Regions from separate parts of the Streptomyces sp. NPDC031064 genome, predicted to be linked through region 1. Evidence: riboswitches for the same ligand, from Rfam matches in the RefSeq annotation. Region 1 holds a riboswitch; the other holds the start of a gene.
What was found. Region 1 has a riboswitch for cyclic di-AMP ahead of ACZ46W_RS06040 (M23 family metallopeptidase). Riboswitches for the same ligand answer to the same signal wherever they lie in the genome.

Region 1 (4,864 bases):
AGCAGGTGCATACAGTGGCAGGACCACCGCGGCGGTCCGCGGCTGGACTTTTCACACAGCGATCGAAGGGACGTACATGCCCATGGGTCACACGGCCACAGCCCAGGCCGGCTCCGGCGGCCTGACAGCGACCGAGCACCGCTTGGCCAACGGCCTGCGCGTGGTGCTCTCCGAGGACCACCTGACCCCGGTCGCCGCGGTCTGCCTCTGGTACGACGTCGGCTCGCGCCACGAGGTCAAGGGCCGTACCGGCCTCGCCCACCTCTTCGAGCACCTGATGTTCCAGGGCTCGAAGCAGGTCCAGGGCAATGGCCACTTCGAGCTGGTGCAGGGCGCCGGCGGCTCCCTCAACGGCACCACCAGCTTCGAGCGCACCAACTACTTCGAGACCATGCCCGCCCACCAGCTCGAGCTGGCCCTCTGGCTGGAAGCCGACCGGATGGGCTCCCTCCTCGCCGCGCTCGACGAGGAGTCCATGGAGAACCAGCGGGACGTCGTCAAGAACGAGCGCCGCCAGCGATACGACAACGTTCCCTACGGCACGGCCTTCGAGAAGCTCACCGCGCTCGCCTACCCGGAGGGCCACCCCTACCACCACACCCCGATCGGCTCCATGGCCGACCTGGACGCCGCCACCCTCGAGGACGCGCGGAACTTCTTCCGTACGTACTACGCGCCGAACAACGCCGTCCTGTCGGTCGTCGGCGACATCGACCCGGCGCAGACGCTCGCCTGGATCGAGAAGTACTTCGGCTCCATCCCCGCCCACGACGGCAAGCAGCCGCCCCGGGACGGGACGCTGCCCGAGATCATCGGCGAGCAGTTGCGCGAGGTCGTCGAGGAGGAGGTCCCGGCCCGCGCCCTGATGGCCGCCTACCGGCTCCCGCACGACGGCACGCGCGAGTGCGACGCCGTCGACATCGCCCTCACCATCCTGGGCGGCGGCGAGTCGTCGCGGCTGCACAACCGCCTGGTGCGCCGCGACCGCACGGCCGTGGCGGCCGGCTTCGGCCTGCTGCGCCTGGCCGGGGCCCCCTCGCTCGGCTGGCTGGACGTCAAGACGTCCGGCGGGGTGGAGGTGCCCGACATCGAGGCCGCCGTCGACGACGAGCTGGCCCGGTTCGCCGCCGAGGGCCCGACGCCCGAGGAGATGGAGCGCGCCCAGGCCCAGCTCGAACGCGAGTGGCTGGACCGGCTCGGCACGGTCGCGGGCCGCGCGGACGAACTGTGCCGGTACGCCGTGCTGTTCGGCGACCCGCAGCTCGCCCTGACCGCCGTCCAGCGCGTCCTGGACGTCACCGCCGAGGAGGTCCAGGCGGTCGCCAAGGCCCGCCTCCGCCCCGACAACAGGGCGGTGCTGGTCTACGAACCCGTCAGCACCGACCACAGCGAGCAGGAAGAAGAGGGGGCCGGCCAGTGAGCGACGCCGCCACGTCCTTGACGTCCATGGAGTTCCACCCGCAGCCCCGCCCCGGGACCGCCAAGCCGTGGGCCTTCCCCGCCCCCGACCGGGGCGCGCTGGACAACGGCCTGACCGTGCTGCGCTGCCACCGCCCCGGCCAGCAGGTCGTGGCCGTCGAGATCTTCCTCGTCGCCCCGCTGGAGGCCGAGCCGGAGGGCCTCGACGGCGTCGCCACGATCATGGCGCGCGCCCTGTCCGAGGGCACCGACAAGCACTCGGCGGAGGAGTTCGCCGCCGAGCTGGAGCGCTGCGGCGCCACCCTCGACGCGCACGCCGACCACCCCGGCGTACGAATCTCCCTCGAAGTCCCGGTCTCCCGGCTCGCCAAGGCCCTCGGCCTGGTCGCCGAGGCCCTGCGCGCGCCCGCGTTCGCCGACAGCGAGGTCGAGCGCCTCGTCCGCAACCGGCTCGACGAGATCCCGCACGAGATCGCCAACCCCTCGCGCCGCGCCGCCATGCAGCTCTCCAAGGAGCTGTTCCCGGCCACCTCCCGCATGTCACGCCCCCGCCAGGGCACCGAGGAGACCGTCGCCCGGATCGACGCCTCGGCCGTACGCGCCTTCTACGAGGCGCACGTCCGCCCCGCCACCGCCACCGCGGTCGTGGTCGGTGACCTCACCGGCGTGGACCTCGACGCGGTGCTCGCCGACACCCTGGGCGCCTGGACCGGCGACATGGCCGAGCCCCGTCCCGTACCGCCCGTGACGGCCGACGACACGGGCCGCGTCGTCATCGTCGACCGTCCCGGCGCCGTACAGACGCAGCTCCTCATCGGCCGCATCGGCCCGGACCGGCACGACCGGGTCTGGCCGGCCCAGGTGCTCGGCACCTACTGCCTGGGCGGTACCCTCACCTCCCGCCTGGACCGGGTCCTGCGCGAGGAGAAGGGCTACACCTACGGCGTACGGGCCTTCGGCCAGGTGCTGCGCTCCGGGCCCGAGGGCAACGGCGCGGCCATGCTCGCCATCAGCGGCTCCGTCGACACGCCCCACACGGGCCCGGCGCTCGACGACCTGTGGAAGGTGCTGCGCACCCTCGCCGCCGAGGGCCTGACCGACGCCGAGCGGGAGACGGCCGTGCAGAACCTGGTGGGCGTCGCCCCGCTCAAGTACGAGACGGCCGCCGCCGTCGCGGGCACCCTCGCCGACCAGGTCGAGCAGCACCTCCCGGACGACTACCAGGCCCAGATGTACGCCCGGCTGGCGGAGACGGGCACCGTGGAGGCCACCGCGGCGGTCGTCAGCGCGTTCCCGACGGACCGTCTGGTCACGGTCCTCGTCGGCGACGCGGCACAGATCAAGGAGCCCGTAGAGGCACTCGGAATCGGTGAAGTGACCGTCGTAAGCGGCTGATTGACGCGGTTTCCGCTCACCCGAGGTGACGCGGCTCCGCCTCGCGTCCTCCTCGCGAGCGGCCGCTCACCGGGACCCCGGCATCGCCCGATGCCGGGGTCCGCCCGTATGTCCGCTTTGTTGCGGAGATTCGGTGTCTGCCCTGTGGCGTGCGCTACAAAAAACCGTGTCTGTTTGGTGATTGAAAGATCGGCCGCTTAGCGTCTGATGCGCTGTCCGACCGGTACCCGCCGCACCCGCGGCACCGGACAGCCATCGCCGAGTCCCCATCAGGCGCGAGCCTGGGGAGCCGGGGACCCACGCAGTCCCTGGGGTGAATCGGACGCCTTCGCACCCGTGCGGAGGGGTCCGTAGGAGACCTTCCTGCTCCGAACCCGTCAGCTAACCCGGTAGGCGAGAAGGAAGGAAAGGACCAGCCACTTCATGGCGTTCACCCGTGCCACCGGGAAGCACCGTGCCCCGAGCCGCCTGAGCCGTAAGAGCGCACACGTCGCCGGAGTCGCGGCCCTCGCCACCACCGGCGTCATCGGATCCCTCGCTTCCCCGGCGCTCGCCGCGAACCCGGAGGCTGTGCCCCTCTCGCTCGAGGACACCGGCCTCAACCAGGCCGTCATCACCGACACGCTCGCCGAGCAGGTCGACGCCCAGGCCGAGGCCCAGGAGCTGGAGGCCCAGGAGGCCGCCGCCAAGGCCGCCGCCCAGGCGAAGGCCGAGGCGGAGGCGAAGCGCAAGGCCGAGATCCGGGTGCAGGCCGCCCGCGAGGCCAAGGAGCGCGCCGACCGCGAGGCCGAGCGCAAGCGGCTCAACGCCTTCCAGCTCCCGGTCGCCGGCACGTACGTCAGCACCGGTTACCAGACCGGCGGCGCCATGTGGTCCTCCGGCAGCCACACCGGCATCGACTTCCACGCCGCCTCCGGCTCCCGCGTGGTCTCCGTGGGCGCGGGCACCGTCGTCGAGGCGGGCTGGGGCGGCGCGTACGGCAACAACGTCGTGATCCGGATGAACGACGGTACGTACACCCAGTACGGCCACCTGTCCTCCATCAGCGTCTCGGCCGGCCAGACCGTCATGCCGGGCCAGCAGATAGGCCTGTCGGGCTCGACCGGCAACTCCTCCGGCCCGCACCTCCACTTCGAGGCCCGGACGAGCGCCGAGTACGGCTCGGACATCGACCCGGTCGCCTACCTCCGCTCGCACGGCGTCAACGTCTGACCCTCTCTGTTCGTCAGGCAAGGCCCCGGTTCGGATGCGAACCGGGGCCTTCGCCATCCCGGGGCCCCTGGCCGGGTACTCCTGGCCAGGGCCTCCTGGCCAAAAAGAACTCCATGGATTCAGGGTGGCTATCGGAAATTGCGGCCCCCTGCAATAGAGTCACGGAACAGACGTCGAGCGGGTGAGTTTCGCGCGGATTAAGTTGGGGGTTCGGTATGCGCATTCCAGCGCACTCGGTATGCACGGCGATCCGCGACGACATCGTCACCGGTGTGTTCGAGCGGGGCAGCCGGCTCACCGAGGAGCAGCTCGCCCGACGCTACGGAGTCTCGCGCGTCCCGGTCCGTGAGGCGCTGCGGACGCTGGAGTCGGAGGGCTTCGTGACCACTCGCCGCCACGTCGGCGCGTGCGTCGCCGAGCCCACCGAGCAGGAGGCGGCCGACCTGCTGGAGATGCGTACGCTGCTGGAGCCGCTGGGCGCCGCGCGGGCCGCCCAGCGCCGCACGGAGGCGCACCTGAAGGTGCTGCGGGGGCTGGTCAGGCTGGGCCAGGAGCGGGCGCGCCGGGGCCAGCGGGAGGACCTGCGCTCGCTGGACGGCTGGTTCCACGAGACGCTCGCCCAGGCGTCCGGCAGCCCGGCGCTGACGGCGCTGCTCACCCAGCTCCGGCACAAGATCGCCTGGATGTACGCGGTCGACCAGCCGGCCCGGCCGGCGGAGGCGTGGGCCGAGCACGGCGCGATCGTCGACGCCGTCGCGCGCGGCGACGCCGACCGCGCCCGCGCGCTCACGGCCCTCCACGTCGAACGCTCGCTGCCCTCCCACCGGCTGCGCCGCCC
Region 2 (4,864 bases), 970 kb from region 1:
CTGACCCTGGAGGCCGCCGCCCGCCGCGCCGGACTCTCGCCGGCCCACCTGTCCCGGCTGGAGACCGGCCGCCGCCAGCCGTCGCTGCCCATGCTGCTCGGTCTCGCCCGCGTCTACGGTACGACCGTTTCCGAGCTGCTGGGCGAGGTGCCGCCGGAGCGCGACCCGATCGTCCGGGGCGGCCGGGCCGAGCCGGCCGGGGCGGACGGCTGGGTCTACCACCAGGCCGGCGGCCCCGGTCGCGCCATGCAGGCGCTGCGCGTCCAGGTCCCGTACGCCACCCAGGGCGACCTCGTGCGCGTACATCCGGGGGAGGAGTGGCTGTACGTCCTCGGCGGCCGGGTGCGGCTCGCCCTCGGGGAGGCCGTGCACGTCCTCGACCCCGGGGACAGCGCCCACTTCGACTCGCTCACCCCGCACCGGATCGGTGCCGCCACGCGCGGCGGGGCGGAGCTGCTGTTCGTCCACACCCTCATGCAGAGCGCCGCGGCCGATTTGTGCCTCGGCGCGGACGCCCACCGTCGCTGACCCGATCGGAGAGATCCGCCATGTCCCAGGAACGGACGTTCCCGCTAGGACTCGTCGTCCGGCTCTTCGCCTATCTGGTGGCGGGCCACCTCTTTGCCGCGTTCCTCTACCTGCTGTTCGCCCTGGGGGCGGAATGAGGGCTCAGCCCTGGTCGAGGAGGCGCTCGCGCAGCCGCTCGCGGGTCTCGGGGGAGAGCTTCAGCCCCTCGGTCAGGTAGCGCTCGGTCGAGCCCCAGGTCTCCTCGATCGTCGAGAAGGCCGCCGACAGGTACTCCAGGCGGGCTTCGAAGAGCGGGCTGAGGAGCTCCATGACCTGGGGCGACATACCGGCCGGGGAGTTGTCGCTGCGGTGCACCCGGTACCGGCGGCTCGGGTCGTTGGACTTGAGGTAGTCCTCCTCGATGGCCTCCCGCTCGACGCCGACGGCCAGGAGGGACACGGCTATGGACAGCCCCGCCCGGTCCTTGCCGGCCGCGCAGTGCATCAGGGCCGGGACGCTGTCCTCGGCGAGCGCGTGGAGGACCCGGCTGTGCTCGGCGGTGCGCTCCTTGATGATCACGCGGTACGAGGCCGTCATCCGGGCCGCCGCCTTGCCGTCGGCCAGTATCGACCGGAGCTGGTCGAGGTCGCCGTCACGGACCATGGTCCAGAACTCGGCGCCGTCGGCCGGGTCGGACAGCGGGATGTTCACGTTCCGTACGCCGGGCAGCTCGACGTCCGGGCCTTCCAGCTTCTGGTCCGCGGCGTTGCGGAAGTCGAAGATCGTGTGCAGGCCGAGCCCCGCGAGGAAGGCGGCGTCCTCGCCGGTCGCGTGCGCCAGGTGCCCGCTGCGGTAGAGCCTGCCGTGCTGCACCCGTCGGCCGTCCACGGTCGGGAGCCCGCCGACGTCGCGGAAGTTGCGCACCCCGGTCAGCTCGGGCTCGATCGACGGGACCTGCGGCAGCGGCTGCGTCACGGGGGCTCCTGACGTGTCTGCGGTCGGCGTCGGCCGCCGACGATGTCGCGGTCCGACGATACGACATCGGTACGTCGGACGATCAATCTCCGTGCACGTCGCACATCCGTTGCCCCTTGTCACGCTCGGTACCCGGCATGGCGAGATGCCTGCTTCAAGTATTTTGCCCCGGTCTGGTCGTGTTCGGGTGTGGCATCCGGGAGGTGCCGGCCCCGAGGGGAGGATTAGTGCTTCTCGTCGCACTCGCCAAGAAATAGCACTTCTGTCCGTATTAGGGCATTGGATATAACGTGCCCTGGTAGCAAGGGAGATGGGTGCGGCCACGTGAGCAGCGTCATAACCGTGACCGTCCGTGGCGGGATGCCGTTCATAAACTCCGTGCGCACAACGGGAATTCATGATCCGCAATCCACGGAGGGTGACCGGAATTCCATGGCGGCCGCACCACGGAGAATGCGGACGGGAATGCGGCGGCTTGTTCACTCCGACCCGGCTCGCTTACGGTCACGGCAATCCGGCCGGACCGCCGAATCCTGCCACCGGTCGGAATTCGCACCCACCCACGCGTGGCAGGAGCGGGGGACCCAGGTAGTACGCCGACCCCGGAATTCCGGGACCGGCTCGGGGTGAAGTCGCGTCCACGGCGCGGCCGGACAACTCCAGTCCGAACCCGACAGCTCACCTCGCAGGCGCCGGAGAGGAATTCGCCATGCCCGCGAAGGGTAAGCACCGCCGTCCCAAGTCCAGCTCCATTACGCGTGGTTTCGTCGCCGCCGGTACGGGTGGCGCCGCCATCGCCCTGCCGCTGTTCGGTGCCACCGGCGCGCACGCCGCGGCCCCGGCCGCCGCCCCGGCCACCGCTCCGCAGCAGGCCGTCACCGCCGCCCAGGCCGCCCCCGAGGCCGCCGCCCCGGCGAAGAAGGCCGCGCCGCGCACGTACACCGTGGTCGCCGGCGACTACCTCTCCAAGATCGCCCGCAACAAGAACGTCAAGGGCGGCTGGCAGAAGCTATACCAGGACAACCGCCAGGTCATCGGCGAGGACCCGTCGCTGATCCTCCCGGGCATGAAGCTCACGCTCGGCGCCAAGTCCACGGCCGCCCCGGCCGAGAAGGCCGCCCCGGCGAAGCCGAAGGCCGACGACACCCGCACCGAGAGCCGCGCCTCGCGCTCCGCCGCCAAGGCCGAGGCCCCGGCGGCCTCGGGCTTCACCGCCCCGGTCTCCGCCGGTGTCTCCACGCCGTACCGCGCCTCCGGCTCCATGTGGTCCTCCGGCTACCACACCGGTGTCGACTTCGCGGCCCCCTCCGGCACCAGCGTCAAGGCCATCGGCGCCGGCACCGTCGTCTCGGCCGGCTGGAGCGGCGCGTACGGCAACGAGGTCGTCATCCAGCACGCCGACGGCAACTACTCGCAGTACGCCCACATGTCCTCCCTCTCCGTCTCGTCCGGCCAGACCGTGAGCGGGGGCCAGGAGATCGGCCTGGTCGGCTCCACCGGCAACTCCTCCGGCCCGCACCTCCACATGGAGGTCCGGACCAGCCCCGGCTACGGCTCGGACATCGACCCGCTGGCGTACCTCCGCCAGCACGGCGTCGCCATCTGACGCCTCCGTTTCCTGAACGGCGCTCCGCCCGGCACCGCCTCCCGGTGCCGGGCGGAGTCGCGTTCCGGGCGTATTCCGGGCTTGGGTGAATCTTGACCGGTGGTAAACATCACCCCCCGTCAACCCCTCCTTACGGTCGCGTAGGTCACATCCCCGGGTGAAAGATGTGCTCCCGTGGCAGACGATTCGACATTCAGAGACAGTGACGTATTCGGGTCGTACGCGGCGATCGGTGACAGCTTCACCGAGGGCGTCGGAGACCCTGGGCCCGGCGGAACCTTCGTCGGCTGGGCGGACCGCCTCGCGGTGCTGCTCGCCGACCGGCTCCCGGAGCCCGAGGACTTCCGGTACGCCAACCTCGCCGTACGGGGGCGCCTCCTGGACCAGATCGTGGAGGAGCAGGTCCCGCGGGCCAAGGAACTCGCCCCGGACCTGGTGACCTTCTGCGCCGGCGGCAACGACATCATCCGGCCGGGCAGCGACCCGGACGACGTCGCCGAGCGCTTCGAACGGGCCGTCGCCGACCTGACGTCCGCGGTCGGCACGGTCCTGGTCACCACCGGGTTCGACACCCGGGGCGTGCCGGTGCTGCGCCACCTGCGCGGCAAGATCGCCACGTACAACGGGCACGTGCGCGCCGTCGCGGACCGCTACGGCTGCCCGGTGCTGGACCTGTGGTCCCTCAAGACCGTGCAGGACAGGCGCGCTTGGGACGACGACCGGCTGCACCTGTCGCCCGAGGGCCACACGCGTGTCGCGCTCCGGGCCGGCCAGGTCCTGGGCGTTGAGGTCCCCGCCGACCCGGACCAGCCCTGGCCGCCGCTACCGCCGCGCGGGCCCCTCGAACTGCGCCGCGACGACATCAACTGGGCCCGCGAATACCTGGTCCCCTGGATCGGCCGCCGCCTGCGCGGCGAGTCCTCCGGCGACCACGTCACGGCCAAGCGCCCGGACCTGCTCCCCCTCTAGGACCGCCGCACCCGGGCGGGTGTCCTCCCGTGCCGGTCGTTCAGGCGGGCCCTTCAGGCGGGCCGCGCGCCCGAGGACGGGCGAGGCGACGAGGCGTCCGGGGGCCGGGCGGTCAGGTGCCGGGCGTGGTGGGCGTGCCGTGAGGGCCGGGCAGCAGGGGGCGCTCGGCGGGCCGGTCGCGCACGCCCGGCTCGGCTGGCGTACCGCGTGATGCGGGAGCGCCGGGAGTGCCGTCCGGGTGGCCGAGTTCGCGGGCGAGGGCCTCGTCGGCCCAGGCGAGCATGGCGGCGCGGGAGTACGTCGCCGCGTACGCCGTCATCTGCACGGCGAGGCCGTCCAGGAACGCGGTCAGCCGCCAGGCGGCCGCCGCGGGGTCCGGGCAGCGGAACTCGCCCGCCGCCGCGCCCTCCGCGATCACCTCGGCAATCGCCGCCTTCCACTGCCGGTCCAGGTCCTGGGCGACCTCCCGCAGCGCGGGCTCGCGCAGGGCCGCGGCCCAGCCCTCGATCCACAGGCGCCAGCCCTTGGCCCGGCCCGTCGGCGCGTACCAGTGCACGGCCGCCCGCAGCCGGCGGGCCGCCGTCGTCCGGCGGCCGAGCAGCCGGCGCAGATGCGCGAGATCGCCCTCGGCGGCGTACGCGAACGCGGCGGCGACGAGCTTCTCCTTGGTCGAGAAGTGGTACAGCACCAGCGCGTTGCTCACCCCCAGCGCGGACGCCACATCGGCGATCCGCACCGCTGCCAAACCCCGCGCCTCGATCTGCTCGACGGCGGCCCGCAGCAGCTCCTCCCGCCGCTCGGCCACGC

Region 2: it holds a riboswitch for cyclic di-AMP, as region 1 does, so the genes downstream of both, ACZ46W_RS01915 (M23 family metallopeptidase) here and ACZ46W_RS06040 (M23 family metallopeptidase) in region 1, are expected to answer to the same signal.

Annotation. Positions count from the first base shown of each region.
Region 1 is NZ_JBVIGF010000001.1:1,427,697-1,432,560, reverse strand. Features, by position in the region: gene ACZ46W_RS06050 (M16 family metallopeptidase) at 83-1,420, shown strand; gene ACZ46W_RS06045 (M16 family metallopeptidase) at 1,447-2,814, shown strand; cyclic di-AMP (ydaO/yuaA leader) riboswitch at 3,061-3,224, shown strand; gene ACZ46W_RS06040 (M23 family metallopeptidase) at 3,238-4,026, shown strand; gene ACZ46W_RS06035 (GntR family transcriptional regulator) at 4,242-4,864, shown strand, end outside.
Region 2 is NZ_JBVIGF010000001.1:458,477-463,340, reverse strand. Features, by position in the region: gene ACZ46W_RS01930 (helix-turn-helix domain-containing protein) at 1-528, shown strand, start outside; gene ACZ46W_RS01925 (DUF6126 family protein) at 549-665, shown strand; gene ACZ46W_RS01920 (tyrosine-protein phosphatase) at 670-1,482, opposite strand; cyclic di-AMP (ydaO/yuaA leader) riboswitch at 2,030-2,187, shown strand; gene ACZ46W_RS01915 (M23 family metallopeptidase) at 2,192-3,088, shown strand; gene ACZ46W_RS01910 (SGNH/GDSL hydrolase family protein) at 3,263-4,057, shown strand; gene ACZ46W_RS01905 (TetR/AcrR family transcriptional regulator) at 4,170-4,864, opposite strand, start outside.